One region of the Ochrobactrum sp. A-1 genome, then DNA from elsewhere that is predicted to be linked to it. Evidence: predicted binding sites of a transcription regulator. Region 1 holds the regulator's gene; each other region holds the start of a gene.
The links. Region 1 encodes LexA, which represses DNA repair genes until DNA is damaged. Its sites were predicted from a motif close to TGTTCNNNNTGTGTTCNG; they were not measured.
Positions count from the first base shown of each region.

Region 1 (4,176 bases):
CCAAGATCGAACAGGCAATAGCAGACAGCCTGCAAAGTGGCATCGACATTCTGGTTACGATTGGCGGCGCGTCCGTCGGTGACCGGGATTTTGTGCATGGTGCGCTTCAGAAATTGGGGGTCAATCTCGATTTTTGGAAGATAGCCATGAGGCCGGGCAAACCCCTGATGTACGGACGCATCAGTGTGAACGGCAAAATTGTGCATGTCATAGGCTTGCCAGGCAATCCCGTTTCGAGTCTCGTCTGTAGCCTTGTCTTTCTCCGTCCGCTTGTCGCCAAGCTTGCCGGAACCAGCCTCGATGCCGATATCCGGACCGCAAAGCTGGGCGCTACCCTACCTGCGAATGACCACCGCCGCGATTATATCCGAGCTACAATCGAATCAACCCCGGATGGAACTCTGATAGCAAAGCCATTTCCAATCCAGGATTCGTCTATGCTTTCGGCTCTCGTCGGCTCGAAAGCACTTCTCATCAGGGATGAGAACGCCCCAGAAGCTGCGGTCGGCGACGATTGCCGTGTCCTCATGCTATAGATTTGACACAACGTTCGACCTCGATAATGCATGAAGAACAACATATAATCTATTGTAAATTATAAATTATTTTAACTTCACATTGCCCTGACTTGCAAATAAAGCTCTGCAAGCATGGCATTCCGTTCGCTCTCGGCTCAAGCGTTAATGATTTTAAAACCATTGCAGAACAAGACTGGAACATATAGTGTTCGTTCTGGTTTTGTTTTTCTCGATTCTTGGCCGGGAGGGTGTCGCGCATGTTAACCCGTAAACAGCACGAGCTTCTGCTGTTCATTCATGAACGTCTAAAAGAAACGGGCATTCCCCCGTCTTTCGATGAAATGAAGGAAGCGCTCGATCTGGCTTCAAAATCGGGTATCCATCGTCTGATCACCGCTCTGGAGGAACGTGGCTTCATCCGTCGTTTGCCGAACCGAGCACGTGCGCTTGAGGTCCTGCGCCTGCCGGATTCTATTGCTCCAGGGCTCAATGCACAAAAGAAGTTCGCTCCTAGCGTTATCGAAGGCAGCCTTGGCAAAGCGCCGTCGCCTCCACCGTTGCGCCCTGCCCCTGTGGCCACGAATGACGACACGTCCGCAACTGTTTCCGTGCCGGTCATGGGGCGAATTGCTGCTGGTGTGCCGATTTCAGCCATCCAGAATCAGACCCATTCCCTCAGCCTTCCACCAGAAATGATTGGTGCGGGTGAGCATTACGCTCTCGAGGTCAGAGGCGATTCAATGATCGATGCCGGAATTTTCGATGGAGACACAGTCATCATCAAGCGTGGCGAATCCGCAAATCCTGGTGAAATCGTCGTCGCTCTCGTCGATGACGAAGAAGCCACGTTGAAGCGCTTTCGTCGTAAGGGTGCATCCATCGCGCTCGAAGCAGCCAACCCTGCCTATGAGACACGAATCTTCGGCCCCGACCGAGTGCGCGTTCAAGGCAAGCTCGTTGGCCTGATCCGCCGCTATTAAGATGTTTCCGGCAAAAAGAGAAACGGCTTTGCGCTGGAAAATGCGTAAAGCAAAGAGATAGGACGTATCCAAAGTTCCCTTTTAGCCGGGAGCCTTCTGGGATCATTCGCAGCGATTTGCATCATCATTGGCGTCTGATGAACAGCTTGCTGCATTTTGGGCAGAACGGGATTTTGGTTTGTACTCGCGTTCCGCTAAACCGCGTGCCGGACGTGAATGGATGCGATGCAAATGCCAGGGACGGCTCGGTGTATCGACAGCAAATGTTATCCGGCTGTCCTGTTGCAGTTCAGATGTTGGCGACGCCGCCTCAGCTTTCGTTGTTTTGGGAGAAATTAAGGATAAGGCCTGATGAGTTCGGTTTTGTTCTTCTGTTTTTCCGAGTCTTATCTCCACAGATCCCTTTAGCGCCAGATCGCGTTTACTGATGCTCAGAGTTGTTGAGCGCCCGCACGAAGATTCCTTGCCAGGAACAGCGAGAATGACCACATCGCCGATGTTGCAGGCGGTCTCTTGCATTGCGATATCTGCTGTGTAGGCCAGTGTGTGGCCATCGCGCAAGTTGATCGTGCACAATCCATCTTCACATTCGAACCCGTCCGCATCGGTTCGTTTTCTGTTTTTACCCGATGGCGGTGCAATGAATTCTTCGACCAGATATGCTGTTTTCCAATTATCGACTGTAAATTGCGACGGACGGCTCCGATTGACTGCAAATCTCCCATCAGCCAGTCGGACTCCAACCAGTTTGGCATCTTCTGATATCACGATGTCGGGAAAAGGTTCCCTGACGAAAGCAGCGAACCCAAGAACGATGAAGGGCAGCGCCAACACCTTCAATCTCGTCGACAGAACAACAGCCAGAACAAGCGCAATGGTCCAGAAAACGAGAGTGAGTGCAGGCATGGCGCCGGGATTGCCATCGGGGGACCACGCCGCAACAAAAGAGGCAATGTGTCTGACAGCGAAGATACCCCAGCCCATTATCTGCAAAGGCACCCAGTCCAGTTGCAATGGCATCAACACAAGGCCGAAGACGGCAAACGGCATTACGAGAAGAGCTATTACGGGCTCAGCGAGGACATTTCCTACCAAGCCGAACGGCGCTGTGTTGTTGAAATGATAAGCTGCAAAAATCCCGCTCGCCAGTCCGGCAATGAGTGAAGTACCAGCCGCAGCTGTGATAGGCTTCAGGACTTTTCCAGCGAAGCCATAGGTGGCCTTCCCACGCTTTCCCGCTCCAACCTGCCCGATCGCGTTCCGCTCGCTCCACCAGGCAAAACCTGCAATCAACGCGGCCGTAGCCGAAAAAGACATTTGAAAACTCGGCCCCAATATTTCATGCGGCGAGATTGCAATCATAGCCATGGCCGCGATCGCCAGATTGCGCATACTGATAGCAGCACGGTCCACCAGCAATGCACCAAGCATGACCGCGATCATTACATAGCTTCGTTGTGCCGCCACATCCGCACCCGACATCGCAAGATAGAAAGTACAGCTTAGCAGGGAGAGAAATGCCGCATACTTCTTCACGGGATGCCGCACGCTGAAAGCCGGAAAAAGAGCGAAAAGAGATCGCAACGTCAGCATGACGACTCCGGCTGCAAGCGCCATATGCAAGCCGGAGATCGACAGAATATGCGCAAGCCCCGCTTTGCGCAGATCTTCATTCGTCTGCTCACTAATCCCCGCCCGCGTGCCTGCTACGAGTGCCGAGGCGACACTGCCATCCTCCCCACCTATCACTTCCTCGATTCGTTCAGACACCCGAACACGCAACATGGCAATCCACTGGGAAATTTCCGCAGTCAGTTCATCTGGCGGAGAAACCGTCGCCACTTTGGGTGTTCCGAGAAAGAAACCATTGTCGCCAATCCCATTGAAATAAGCGTGAAACGAGAAATCATAGTTGCCGGGGCGAACCGGGCCTGAAGGGGTCCGCAATCGGGCACAACCCGTCAGTCCGCCGCCGATCACCGTCGATGCAGGAATGTCCCTTGCATTGACGCGGATGCGCTTGGGCGGAAAACGGAGTTTGGGGCGTTCGGTCTGGAGCACATCAAGCGTTATCCGCCAGCTGCCGTTATCCTGGTATTCAAGAGCAACAACCCGGCCCGTTACGCGTGTCGCCACATCGGAGCCCAGCATCGGTGTCGCACGGCGTTCCGTCTCCCATTTGCCGACCAAAAGCCCTGCCAGCAGAGCGATCGCCAATGTCACGCCTTGCGCAGCGGCGAATTGTCTGCGCGTCACAATCCGCAATACTACGGCGATCCCGAGCGTGGACAAAAGTGGTGTCCATGCAGGCTCGAATGAGAGCGTAAAATAGATGATCGCGCCAATACCGGCAAAAACCGGCAGCAGAAGAAAGAGTATGCCACGTCCTTCTTCAGTTTCGATTGCGGTCCAGACCTGATCCGCCGCAACGAAGGGAAAAGAGAGGAAGCGTTCACGCAGGCGCAGTACAGGCGGCTTGACCGACTCAGGACTTACCTGGAGTTCCGTTTCATTGTGGGGCCAGACCTCTGGCAGCAGTGCGCGCACCAAACCGTCGGGCATGCCTCTGACAAGCGCCCGTTCGTTTACATCGCTCGCTTCCCTGATGCCTGTCATGCCCCCGCCTGACCGCAAAAGTTAGCCCCAACCGTCAAAATACCCCGAAAGAACGACGGCAC
Region 1 covers NZ_JAKVQC010000003.1:108,187-112,362, reverse strand. The annotation lists gene MKS82_RS02105 (molybdopterin molybdotransferase MoeA) at 1-536, shown strand, start outside; gene lexA (transcriptional repressor LexA) at 776-1,498, shown strand; gene MKS82_RS02095 (ComEC/Rec2 family competence protein) at 1,601-4,114, opposite strand.

Region 2 (4,176 bases), on a different contig from region 1:
AGGGGGAAATCGGCGCGCGCTCCTGCCGCGCCAGCCGGTCGAGCCTGGTGGCAAGATCGGTGCCGAAACGGGCGGTGAGGGCGGCGCGCGGAAGCCCCATCACATCGCCGATGCGTTTCAATCCGGCGCGCTTGAGGCCGGTTTCGGCAGCTTGCGTCAGTTCAAGCGCAGAGAGCGGCAGGCGGGGGAGCAACCGGTCGGCCTCTGTCCTGCTGAAGACACCGCCCTTCGTTCCCCGTGCCAGAAGCCGCGCGGCAAAACTGTTATCGGCAATCGCCGCCTGTACGCCAAGTCTGGCCCGTTCCAGACGCCGGATTGCATCGGCACGCATGGCGTCGAGCCCGCCAAAAAGATGCGCGCAGCCGGTTATGTCGAGCATCAGCCCATGCGGCTCATCGAAGGCGACAAGCGGCGTGTAGCGCTCGCACCAATGGGCAAGACGCTTGAGCAATGCCGCATCATGTTCCGGTGCTGCGGCTGCCACTTCAAGCCTTTCCACGCGGGCGCGCGCATCCGTCAGCGCCATGCCGGGAAAAAGGCCAAGCTTTGCCGCTGTCGCATCCACCGCCGTCAGCCGCAGTGCATTGGCCGTGCGCTCGGTCACCACCAAAGGCAGGCGCTCCTTGCCGTCAGGCGGAGCGCTGATGCGAAGCCGGTCGGTCGGTAGAAACGGAAACCAGAGGGCGAGAAACAGACGTTCTGTCATCCCGTTCTCTTGCATCAAATTCAAGGGTTTCATTGTTCCATTCCATGATCCATTGCCCGCATGTGCCGTGGCGATTGCGCTCCAGAACCGCAGAAAAAACAGGCTTGCCGGGTGCGTTTGCTCCGCTTGAACGGGATGGCGCGGGCGCCACTCGCCAGCGGCTGACGGCAGCGCTTTGCACGCCTGTCCGGTGGCTCCTGAGCAGGATGACGGGCAGTTGCGCGGTTTCGGTTGCCAGAAGCAGACGCCGCGAGGCGGTCAGGTCGAGGCATTTCGGCTGGCCTGTCACCGAGGCGACGACACCGGAAACAAGATGCGAGGCCTTGCCGCCGCTTCCGGCTTCCAGCGCATCGTTTGCTGCCTTCAGGACATCCTGTGCAGTCGGGCAGCGCACGATCAGAAGTCGCGACGGGTCGATCCCGAAGGCATGAAGCCCCGGCGGATAAAGCCCGCCATATTCACTTGCGGCGCTTTCTTCCTCGATCCAGATGATCGGGCGGCGAGGTTCTGTAACACCTTCTGCTGCACGGGCGGCAAAAGCGAGCGCAAAGCCGGTCGCGGCCATATGCGCGCCGGGGTTTTCGGCAAAAACCTCATGCAGCGCATCGCCTGCAAGGCCATGCGGAAAGGCGGCATCGGCCCCGGCAAGGCCGAGCGTGAAACTGCGCGCCCGCCCGAAGCCCGTTTGTCCCTGATTTGCAAAACTGCCTTGCGGATCGTTGCCTTCAATGGTCGTAACCATGCGCCGCAGCGCCGCGATGTCGATGCCGCTCACGTCTAGATTCCATCTTTTGTTCTCTATATGTTCTAGTATTGAATCGAGCGAGGCAAGAGTCAAGCGGGATCAGAAATCAGTCCAGCGGACTGATTTCCTTGCGTAGGCGTTTCACACTTTCCGGGATACGCTCTATCATCGCGATAGCGGTTTTGGATCAGGCGGCTTCCCTGAAAGGCACGCCTGCCAGTTGCGCCAGATGGCCGGGAAGGTCGGTGCCAGCACCTGCCGCATTGATCGTGTCGAAATAATCATGCCAGCCGGTGGCGGTGATTCCGGCAATCAGCATGTCGAGAGCTGCTTCGTCCGGGAAACGCCAGATGGCGAAGAAACTCTGGTCGGGTGCAAAAGGCTTTGTCGCGTCGACGGGACCCAATGCCAAAGCCTCGATACCGAGCGCCGCAAGACCGCCCATACCCGCGCCGACTTTCTCAAAAAAGGCCTGCCTGCCTTCTGCATCGAGCGCGTGCCAGCTTGATTTCGGGGAATAAAGCTCGGCGAGGTAATAGGTCATGTCATATCCCTTAGGGTTTCATTGATCTTGAAGGAGCGACCGGCATCGGTGCGACTCCAGATGCGACGCAGCAAGGTGCTGAGAAGTTGCTGTTCGCCTGTCGAGAGGTCGCTCATCAGGCTTGCAATCCATGCGGTATGTTGTTCGAAAAGCTGTTGCGCCAGCAACGAACCTTCGGATGTCAGCCGGACAATCAGCTTGCGGCGGTCCTCGCTATCCGCGCGGCGCTTGAGGAAACCATCGCGCTCCAGCCCGTCCAGCAGGCCGGTGATGGTGGCGCGCGTTACGCCTGCGCGTTGTGAAAGCTCGTGCGGCGAGAGGCCGCCGGGCGCATTGTGCAGCAGAAACAGCAGGACGAACTTGCCCTCCGAAAGCTTGTGCGGTGCAAGCCGGTTGGCGCAATCCCGGTCAATGGCTGCAGCAAGTGACAAAACTTCAAAGCAGGCTTTCAGCGCGTCGGTGGACGAACTGTGCCGGCGTTCCATTTCACCCAGAAGGGCACGATGCTTTTGTTCGATTATTTCCATACGGCGGCATATAATATGGCACCATACTAAATGCAAGCGGGTTTGAATGTTCAAGTGAAAATCGGGAGAGCTTGATCGATAGGTGTATGCGGTTTATATATGATCCATATATGAATCGTATGGTCTGGACAAAGCTATGGGTATCGTGAAAATCGGTGACGAATTGCATGAGGAACTGCGCAAGGCGAGTGACGTCATGTGCCGTTCGATCAATGCGCAGGCTGAATACTGGATGAAAATCGGTATGCTGGCGCAGGCCTATCCCGACCTGTCGTTCAACGAGATCGTGCAGATGCAGTTGCGCGCCGCACAGGTCGAATTGCCGGTTCTGGCGGTGCAATCGTCATGACCAAGACACTTGCCGAAGTGGAGAAAATGGCGGCATCCGGCGCGCTGCTCGCCTCCGTTTTCACCCTTCTCGACCGCACGCCGCTGGCGGGCATGACCACGATGCAGGTCAACGATCTGGTCGAGGATTACATTACCCGCGAGTTGCAGGCGCGGCCTGCCAGCAAGGGGCAATATGACTATCCCTATGTGCTGAATGCTTCAAAGAACGAAGTCGTCTGCCACGGCATGCCGTCGAATGACGAGATCATTGAAAACGGCGAGATCATCAACTTCGATATCACGCTGGAAAAGGACGGCTATATCGCCGATTCCAGCAAGACCTATATGGTCGGTGACGTTGCTCCCTTTGCCTCGCGGCTGGTCCGTGTGACCTATGAGGCCTTGTGGAAGGGGATTGCTGCCGTGCGTCCCGGCGCGACTTTGGGTGATATTGGTCATGCCATCGAGCGCCACGCCAAGCGGCATGATTACAGCATCGTGCGGGAATATTGCGGCCACGGTATCGGTCGCGAGATGCACGAGGAACCGCAGGTCTTGCATTTCGGCAAGCCCGGCACGGGCGTCCGTCTGCGCGAAGGCATGGTGTTCACCATCGAACCGATGCTCAATCAGGGAACGGCCAAGGTGAAGACCGAAAAGGACGGCTGGACGGTGGTGACGCGTGATGGAAAACTGTCAGCGCAGTTCGAGCATACGGTTGCAGTCACATCAAATGGCGTGCGCGTGCTGACCTTGCGTCCCGGTGAGGAAAAGATGCTGGCGAGTATAGGGTCTGTGGGGAATTAGGTTTTGGGCGTGGCGTGAGACGGATTTTGTTTCTGAACAGGAGAACAGGACGCCGTGGAGTGTATCTCCACAAGGACTGTTCGACGCATTCAGAGAGAAAATCCGCCACGTCCTAAAGGGATATGGTGAAAATGGCCCAGCTTCGCGTCGCAAAACCTCGATGGAGAACCACTCCACCTTCGGCTTTGCTCCTAAACCTGTGCTATTTTCATCCATACCACGCTTCAAAACTAATTCCCCACAGACCCTAAAAAACGCTGCTTGATCTCATGCGATTCTGCCGGTCATCCAGAGCACAAAGACAATCGTTCCGCCCAGGCTCATTCCAGCGGCAAGAATGGTCCCTGCGATGACAGGCGCGAGTTTCAGGACCGAAATATGGGGCGTTATTTCCAGCCGGAAATTCGCCCTGATCTTTTCAGGGGTTAGGCAGGTGATTTCGTAATCGCCGGGTGTCGTGCAGTCGAAATAACCCAAGGCGTGAGAAGCATTGCCGCGCATATCCGTCCGCCGGACG
Region 2 covers NZ_JAKVQC010000004.1:998,397-1,002,572, forward strand. The annotation lists gene MKS82_RS14355 (Y-family DNA polymerase) at 1-604, opposite strand, end outside; gene MKS82_RS14360 (ImuA family protein) at 630-1,481, opposite strand; gene MKS82_RS14365 (DUF6616 family protein) at 1,639-1,995, opposite strand; gene MKS82_RS14370 (MarR family winged helix-turn-helix transcriptional regulator) at 1,992-2,522, opposite strand; gene MKS82_RS14375 (ParD-like family protein) at 2,659-2,871, shown strand; gene map (type I methionyl aminopeptidase) at 2,868-3,659, shown strand; gene MKS82_RS14385 (hypothetical protein) at 3,927-4,176, opposite strand, start outside.
Region 2: the regulator LexA is predicted to act here: its motif matches at 1,499-1,516, upstream of MKS82_RS14360 (ImuA family protein).

Region 3 (4,176 bases), on a different contig from region 1:
CTTTTGTAACAGCTCTTGAGCAATGGATTATCGAGAGCCTTGCTGAGTTTAACGTCAAGGGCGAACGTCGTGAAGATCGTGTCGGTGTATGGGTTACACGGCCTGAAAAACCTCGCCTTGCCAATGGAGGCATGTGCGAAGACAAGATCGCGGCTATCGGCATCCGCCTCCGTCGTTGGGTAAGCTTTCATGGCATCGCCATCAATGTCGAACCCGATCTCAGCCATTATTCCGGCATCGTTCCTTGCGGAATTTCGGAACATGGCGTTACCAGCCTTGTAGACCTTGGATTGCCGGTAACAATGGGCGACATGGATGTCGCTTTGGGAAAAGCGTTCGAGACGGTCTTCGGCGCGCGTCAGCTCAAATAGCTTTTAACTCTGTCTCAAGCCACAGCGTCGGCTTTCACGCGGCGCTCGCGCATGAAAACATAGAACCCGGATCCGACGATAATCGCGATGCCGCACCATTTCGATGGTGTCGGGAAATCACCGAACACGATCAAGCCAACCAGAACGGCATTGACAATTTCCAGATACTGGAACGGAGCCAGCATTGATGCCGGTGCCAGCTTGAACGCCTGCACGACCATCAAATGGCTGACCGTTCCGATCGTTCCCAGAAGCAGCAGAAGAAGCCAAGGCTGAATGCCGTGCGGCAGACCAAAACTCAAGTCACCGAGCCCCGCGGCTGTTCCGAAAATCATGGCGACCCCGGCGAACATCCAGCCACCAACACCCGCATAGAACTGCATGACAAGCGGGCTTTCCTTGGCACCGTATTTGCGATTCAGGATCAGGTAGATTGCGAAGGTTACAGCTGTCGCCAACGGCAGAAGCGAAACAGCACCGAAAATCTCGAAACTCGGCTGGATCACGATCATCGTGCCGATAAGACCGATGCCGACTGCGCTAAACCTTCTCCAGCCTACCTTCTCCTTGAGGAAAATTGCCGAAAAGAGCGTCAGAATAAGCGGTTCGGCGAAGAAGACGGCCATCGCATCGGCCAGCGGCATATATTTGACCGCCGTGAAGAAGCAGAGCCCACCGAACCCCATCAATGCGCCGCGGATGAGATTTCCCGCCAGATATTGTGTTCGCAGTGCAGCGAAACCACCGACAATTAGCAGGATAAAGAACATCAGCCAGCACTGAATGAAAAAACGCATGAACGTGACAGTGGCCGGAGGCATGTTGTCCACCATGGCGAGCCATTTGCCGATGGCGTCCATCAGTGGCAGCAAAAGCACCGAGAGCACCATGATCGCCATGCCCTTTACGTGCGCTTCCATGCCACTTGTCGCGCTGTTTTGCATTTCAAACTCTCGGTATTCTGAATATTCCCCGCTATCGCTCTATGCGAACTGTGATAGCGTTTCCATCCAATTTGATCCGAAATGTCCCACTTGTTTGACTTTCGCCTTCTTTCTGGTGCAAATCATTTCGGTTCTGAACAAAACCCTTTGAAAAAGCAGTGTGAAAATGGAACGTAAGGCGAACTTTGTTCGCCTTTCGCGAGCGCACATGGCATCATTCAGGTGATTCGCGAACAGTATTTTCCGGTCGATGGCGAGCAAGCTCGACACAGACCTCCTGAAATTCAGATAGAGAGCTTTTCGGAACAAATGGACGATAGCAACGATCTCTTCTCGAGAGTGGTCAACAATGCCCGGGCCCGAGAACGGGAACAAGAACAGGGACGCCAGGGGGAAAAACCTGTGGCACCACAGCCTGTTGCGCAGCCAGTGGCAGCGCCGTCGCTCTCTGTTCCAAAGCAGGTGACGACCAAGGCGCCACCTGCTTCATCGGCAGGCGACGACTATAATGCATCATCTATCCGTGTTCTGGAAGGACTGGAGCCGGTTCGCCTGCGTCCCGGCATGTATATCGGCGGCACAGACGAAAAGGCACTGCATCATCTCTTCGCCGAAGTCATCGACAACTCGATGGACGAAGCTGTCGCAGGGCATGCCAATTTCATCGAAGTGAGCTTCGATGCCGACGGGTTTGTAACGGTTTCGGACAATGGACGCGGCATTCCTGTTGATGAACATCCCCAGGTTCCCGGAAAGTCCACGCTCGAAGTCATCATGACCAAACTGCATGCGGGCGGCAAGTTCGACGGCAAGGCCTATGAAACATCAGGCGGCTTGCACGGCGTCGGTGTTTCGGTGGTGAATGCCCTTTCCGACGTGCTGGAAGTGGAAGTCGCACGCAATCGCCGTCTTTATCGCCAGCGCTTCTCACGCGGTATCCCACAAGGCGGGCTGGAAGAGCTCGGTGAAGTGCACAATCGTCGCGGTACCCGCGTTCGCTTCCATCCCGATCCTGATATTTTCGGCAAGACGGCGCAGTTCGATCCGCACCGTCTTTATCGCATGGCACGATCGAAGGCTTATCTGTTCGGCGGGGTTGAAATCCGCTGGAACTGCGATCCTGCCCTGCTCGACCCGAAGAAGGAAACGCCTGAAAAGGCCGTGTTCCACTTCCCCGGCGGCCTGAAGGATTATCTTGAGGCATCGCTCGGCAAGGAACATCAGGTCACGCGTGAGGTTTTCGCAGGCAAAACCGAAAAGCAGGGTGGCCATGGCGCTGTCGAATGGGCAGTTTCGTGGTTTGGTGGGGACGGTTTCGTCCACTCCTATTGCAACACCATCCCGACTGGCGATGGCGGCACGCATGAAGCGGGTTTGCGTATTGCCCTGACGCGAGGGCTGAAAGCCTATGCGGAACTAACCAACAACAAGCGCGCTTCGATCATCACCACCGATGACGTGATGGTGTCAGCCGCAGGGATGCTGTCGGTTTTCATTCGCGAACCGGAGTTTGTCGGTCAAACCAAGGACAAGCTTGCCACCGTCGAAGCACAACGCATCGTGGAGAATGCGATCCGTGATCCGTTCGATCACTGGCTTGCCGCCTCTCCGCAGGAAGCATCTCGCCTTCTGGACTGGGTGATCGACCGCGCCGACGAGCGCTTACGCCGCCGTCAGGAAAAGGAAACCGTTCGCAAAAGCGCGACACGCAAACTGCGCCTGCCCGGCAAACTGGCTGACTGCACGCAGAACGCAGCGGCCGGTGCAGAACTGTTCATCGTCGAAGGCGACTCGGCAGGTGGTTCGGCGAAACAGGCGCGTAACCGTGCCAATCAGGCCATTCTGCCATTGCGCGGCAAGATTTTGAACGTTGCTAGCGCCGGACGCGAAAAACTGACGGCAAACCAGCAGATTGCTGATCTGGTTCAGGCTCTCGGCTCCGGTACACGTAAGAACTATCGAGAAGACGACCTGCGCTATGACCGCGTCATCGTCATGACCGATGCCGACGTCGATGGTGCACATATCGCATCACTGCTCATCACATTCTTCTATCAGGAAATGCCCGATTTGATCCGTAACGGTCATCTTTATCTGGCAGTTCCTCCGCTTTTCCGCTTGAGCCAAGGCGGAAAAGTCGCTTATGCGCGTGATGAAGCACATAAGGACGAGCTTCTGCGGACCGTGTTCACCGGGCGTGGCAAAGTGGAAATCGGTCGTTTCAAAGGCCTTGGCGAAATGCGCGCCGAACAGCTCAAAGAGACGACCATGGACCCAAGGAAGCGCACGCTTCTGCGTGTTCAGGTGGATGAAGAATATGTCGATGAAACCCGCAATACTGTTGATGAATTGATGGGCACCAAGCCGGAGGCCCGTTTCCGTTTCATTCAGGACCGTGCAGCTTTTGTCGAAGAATTGGATATCTAAAGCATCTCCAGCAAAAGCGCGAAGCGGTTTTGCGTAGGATAATGCGACAAAACAAATAATTAGAGCGCGTCCTGAAAAGTCGGACCGGTTTTCGGAACGAGATGCGCTTAAAAACAAGAAGATAGAGCATTTTCGGCAAGCCACGAAATGTGTCTGAAAATGCAGACCGGATGAACGGCAGTTCGCAAGCGCGACGCCGTTCATTTTCTTTTTCAATAAAGCTAATTAAGCCACTGATAAAAGAAAGCTTCAGGCTTTCACGTCGATGCCCAACTTGGCTTCAATCTCCTCAATCGACTCTTTGACAAAGAAGGTCTGATCCGTACTCAGCGTCACAATGCGCGTACCGGTTCCATAAGCGTTATAAGAAAGAACGTGATTGAAATTCACGGCGAGCTTTTCACCATTCACTTCCGTCAGCATGATCCACATCG
Region 3 covers NZ_JAKVQC010000007.1:457,430-461,605, forward strand. The annotation lists gene lipB (lipoyl(octanoyl) transferase LipB) at 1-371, shown strand, start outside; gene MKS82_RS20085 (DMT family transporter) at 386-1,315, opposite strand; gene parE (DNA topoisomerase IV subunit B) at 1,625-3,742, shown strand; gene MKS82_RS20095 (flagellar FlbD family protein) at 3,992-4,174, opposite strand.
Region 3: the regulator LexA is predicted to act here: its motif matches at 1,483-1,500, upstream of parE (DNA topoisomerase IV subunit B).

Region 4 (4,176 bases), 140 kb from region 1:
TGGCTGTTTATCGGCTGGCTTTTCCGTCCGCATCTGCCCACCGATCAGGTCGACTCTTATATTGCAGGTCTCATCATCCTTGCCGCAGCACCCTGCACGGCCATGGTCTTCATATGGTCCAACCTGACAAAAGGAGAACCGCACTTCACGCTGTCCCAAGTCGCATTGAATGATGCCATCATGGTCGTAGCCTTCGCTCCGATTGTCGGGCTTTTACTCGGGCTTTCGGCAATTACGGTTCCATGGGATACGCTCGTTCTATCCGTTGTCCTCTATATCGTCATTCCGGTTATCCTCGCGCAGGTTCTTCGGCGCAGCCTTCTGGCAACTGGCGGACAAAGCGCGCTCAATACGCTGTTGAAAGCTTTGCAACCGCTTTCCCTGGTCGCGCTCCTGGCTACTCTCGTCCTGCTTTTCGGCTTTCAGGGCGAGCAGATCATCGCCCAGCCGCTCATTATCGCGATGCTTGCAGTACCGATCCTCATTCAGGTCTATTTCAATTCGGGGCTGGCCTATCTACTCAACCGCCTCTCTGGCGAGAAGCATAGTGTTGCCGGACCATCGGCCTTGATCGGCGCGTCGAATTTCTTTGAACTGGCCGTCGCTGCCGCAATCAGCCTTTTTGGATTTTCATCCGGCGCGGCCCTTGCCACTGTGGTCGGCGTTCTGGTGGAGGTACCAGTCATGCTTTCTGTTGTCTGGATCGTGAACCGCTCCAGAGACTGGTATGAACGCGGCACTGATCAAAAGCCCGCAACACAGACAGGAAACTCCCGATGACCGTCACTATTTTTCACAACCCAAAATGCGGCACCTCGCGCAATACGCTGGCAATGATCCGCGCCAGTGGCGAAGAGCCCATTATAGTCGAATATGTGCAAAATCCGCCCACGCGCGAACGTCTGGTCGGCCTGCTGGCGGCAATGAATCTGACGCCGCGCGAGCTGCTGCGTGAGAAAGGCACACCCTATGCCGAACTCGGCCTGTCCGATACGAAATGGACCGATGATGAACTGATCGATTTCATGATGGCTCATCCAGTCCTGATCAACCGGCCCATCGTCGAAACGCCGCGCGGCACCAGGCTTTGCCGCCCATCCGAACGGGTTCTAGATATTCTGGAAAACCCGGTCGCATCATTCACCAAAGAAGACGGCGAGTTGGTCAAATTCGGGGAGAGGACATGACTGACGCAGACTTGCCGAATCTGGACCGGAGATCCTTTCATCTACCGGATAATGATGCTCTTCGCGTATCTTTCCCAGAGCACAAGCCTCGTATTCTGCTGCTCTACGGATCGTTGCGCGACCGCTCCTATAGCCGTTTCCTGACGCAGGAGGCCCAGCGATTGCTTGATGCGATGGGCGCGGAAACACGTATCTTTCATGCCAATGGACTACCCTTGCCGGATGACGGCGCACCAAGCCACCCCAAGGTGCAGGAACTGCGTGAGGCCATGCTTTGGTCGGAGGGACAAGTCTGGACCAGCCCTGAACGCCATGGCGCGATGAGTGCTGTTATGAAATCGCAGATCGACTGGATTCCCCTGCCCGGCGGTGCAGTACGTCCAACTCAAGGGCGGACACTGGCCCTGATGCAAGTTTCCGGTGGTTCGCAAAGCTTCAATGCGGTCAATCAGATGCGTATTCTGGGTCGCTGGATGCGGATGATTACCATTCCCAACCAGTCATCGGTTGCCAAGGCCTGGCAGGAATTCGATGATGCAGGCCGTATGAAACCCTCATCCTTCTATGATCGTGTGGTGGATGTCATGGAAGAACTGATGAAGTTTACCGTGATGACGCGTGGCATTTCAGGCCACCTGACAAACCGCTACAGCGAACGGAAAGAAGCCGCAGCACAGCTTGAAAAGCGCGTTTCGCTACAGTCGATCTGACATTCGGGCCATCTGACATTGATAAGTCACTCGCAGGTGCGAAACCAAGCCTTTCTGGCGATCCAAATAGCATCATATAAATACAAACTAACAGAAAAGGCGCTGTAAAACAGCGCCTTATCACATTTAACTTATAAACTGGATTACGTCGGTCCTCAGAACGGAATTTCGTCGTCCAGATCGCGTGAAAAGCCACCGCCGCTGCCGCCGCCCGAAGACGGGCCGGACGAGCCGAAGTCACCGCCACCGCCAGAATAGTCAGACATCTGGTTGCGATTGCCGCCACCGCCGAACGAACGGCCCTCACCGCCGCCTTCACCACGGCTGTCGAGCATCTGCAGTTCACCACGGAACTTCTGCAGCACGACTTCCGTCGAGTAACGGTCATTGCCGTTCTGATCCTGCCATTTGCGGGTCTGAAGTGCGCCTTCGATATAAACCTTGGCGCCCTTCTTCAGATATTGTTCCGCGACCTTGGCAAGGTTCTCATTGAAAATAACGACGCTGTGCCATTCGGTGCGATCCTTGCGTTCGCCGGTCTGGCGATCACGCCAGCTTTCCGACGTTGCAATACGCAGATTGGCAACCACATCGCCCGAATTCAGGCGACGAATTTCCGGATCGGCACCAAGATTGCCGACCAGAATGACTTTGTTGACGCTACCAGCCATCGAAAAATTACTCCGGGTCTTGCCTGCACACTCTTTCCGTACGGCTTCGCACAGACAAGAGGCACGTTCCAAATGAAAGATCAGGCGCAACGATGCGCCATCACCAGAAACTCATATGTTCACCTTACAGGACTGGCTCAATGAGCGCTCAATCCAGGGCGGTGAATTTGTCAATGTCCACAGAGTTTATGTTCTTGTTTTGTTCAAAATGCAACCTTCCGACATTAAAAAGTCACACGTTCGCCACAAATTTCCGTGGGTTTTTGCACCGTTTCCTGTGCTGCAAATGCAGTTTGGCTCATTTCAGGGCCTGAAACTGCATCTGCCTTAATTTCAAAACGGCCTCCCCGGTCATCCTCATGAAGCCATGATGACCGCGCTTCGCAAACCGCATCAGCTTCCAAGGAAAAGCCCTGCCGCTCACTGTATCTTTGGCGCGCAGGGCTTGGGGGTTGAGCAATGCTCATGTGTCGACATTAATTCGTCGGCAGGTCTTTTCGGATCACAAAGGCGCACGGCCATTTGCATTCCGCGCAAATTCAAATTGTCGGCAATCACACTTTCGATCAACGAGGCATCATTCCTTGCGAAAAGATGCTGCCGCAACCGAAACGGATTGTGCTTTCATCTCTGTGAAAGCTAGGCACTGTAGTCAGGTGGACTCATGCTCCTTTACCTCCCTACTGGGTCTCCCCGCCTCCTGCGGACCTCTTGCCGATGCCGTGTCATCCCACCGCGGCACCTCTCCGCTATCAGCGAGTTAGGGTAGTCTGCTCCTGTCAGGAGTGACAGTCAACGCTCTTGCGTTCACATTTCGTATCGCCTATCAGAAGGCTGGTTGTTCGATATTTGTTCTAATGATAAGAGTGCACCGATGAATGACCGGAGCCCCCTTCTTATTGGAGGGTTTCACCCCATATTAGGTACCGGCGCGACGTGTTTCACCATTCGGCGCCCGTTTATCCATGGCATCATGAGCAGGCAGGACGCGGAATGAGCGATCAGAAATTCATTTCCATACGTGGCGCGCGCGAACACAATCTGAAAAATGTCGATCTCGATCTGCCTCGCGACAAGCTGATCGTGATGACGGGGCTTTCCGGCTCGGGCAAATCCTCGCTTGCCTTCGATACGATCTATGCGGAAGGCCAGCGCCGCTACGTCGAAAGCCTTTCGGCCTATGCGCGCCAGTTCCTCGAAATGATGCAGAAGCCGGATGTCGACCAGATCGACGGCCTGTCGCCCGCCATTTCCATCGAGCAGAAGACGACGAGCCGCAATCCGCGTTCGACGGTCGGCACTGTCACCGAAATTTACGACTATATGCGCCTGCTCTTTGCTCGCGTGGGCGTGCCCTATTCGCCGGCGACCGGCCTTCCCATCGAAAGCCAGACGGTCAGCCAGATGGTTGATCGCGTCATGGCGCTGGAAGAAGGCACGCGCCTCTATATCCTTGCGCCCATCGTTCGCGGCCGCAAGGGCGAGTACAAGAAGGAACTGGCGGAACTGCAAAAGAAGGGCTTTCAGCGCGTCAAGGTAGACGGCACCTTCTATGAAATTGCCGATGTTCCGGCGCTCGACAAAAAGTACAAGCACGATATCGATGTC
Region 4 covers NZ_JAKVQC010000003.1:251,886-256,061, reverse strand. The annotation lists gene arsB (ACR3 family arsenite efflux transporter) at 1-780, shown strand, start outside; gene arsC (arsenate reductase (glutaredoxin)) at 777-1,187, shown strand; gene arsH (arsenical resistance protein ArsH) at 1,184-1,897, shown strand; gene ssb (single-stranded DNA-binding protein) at 2,053-2,568, opposite strand; gene uvrA (excinuclease ABC subunit UvrA) at 3,562-4,176, shown strand, end outside.
Region 4: the regulator LexA is predicted to act here: its motif matches at 2,758-2,775, upstream of ssb (single-stranded DNA-binding protein).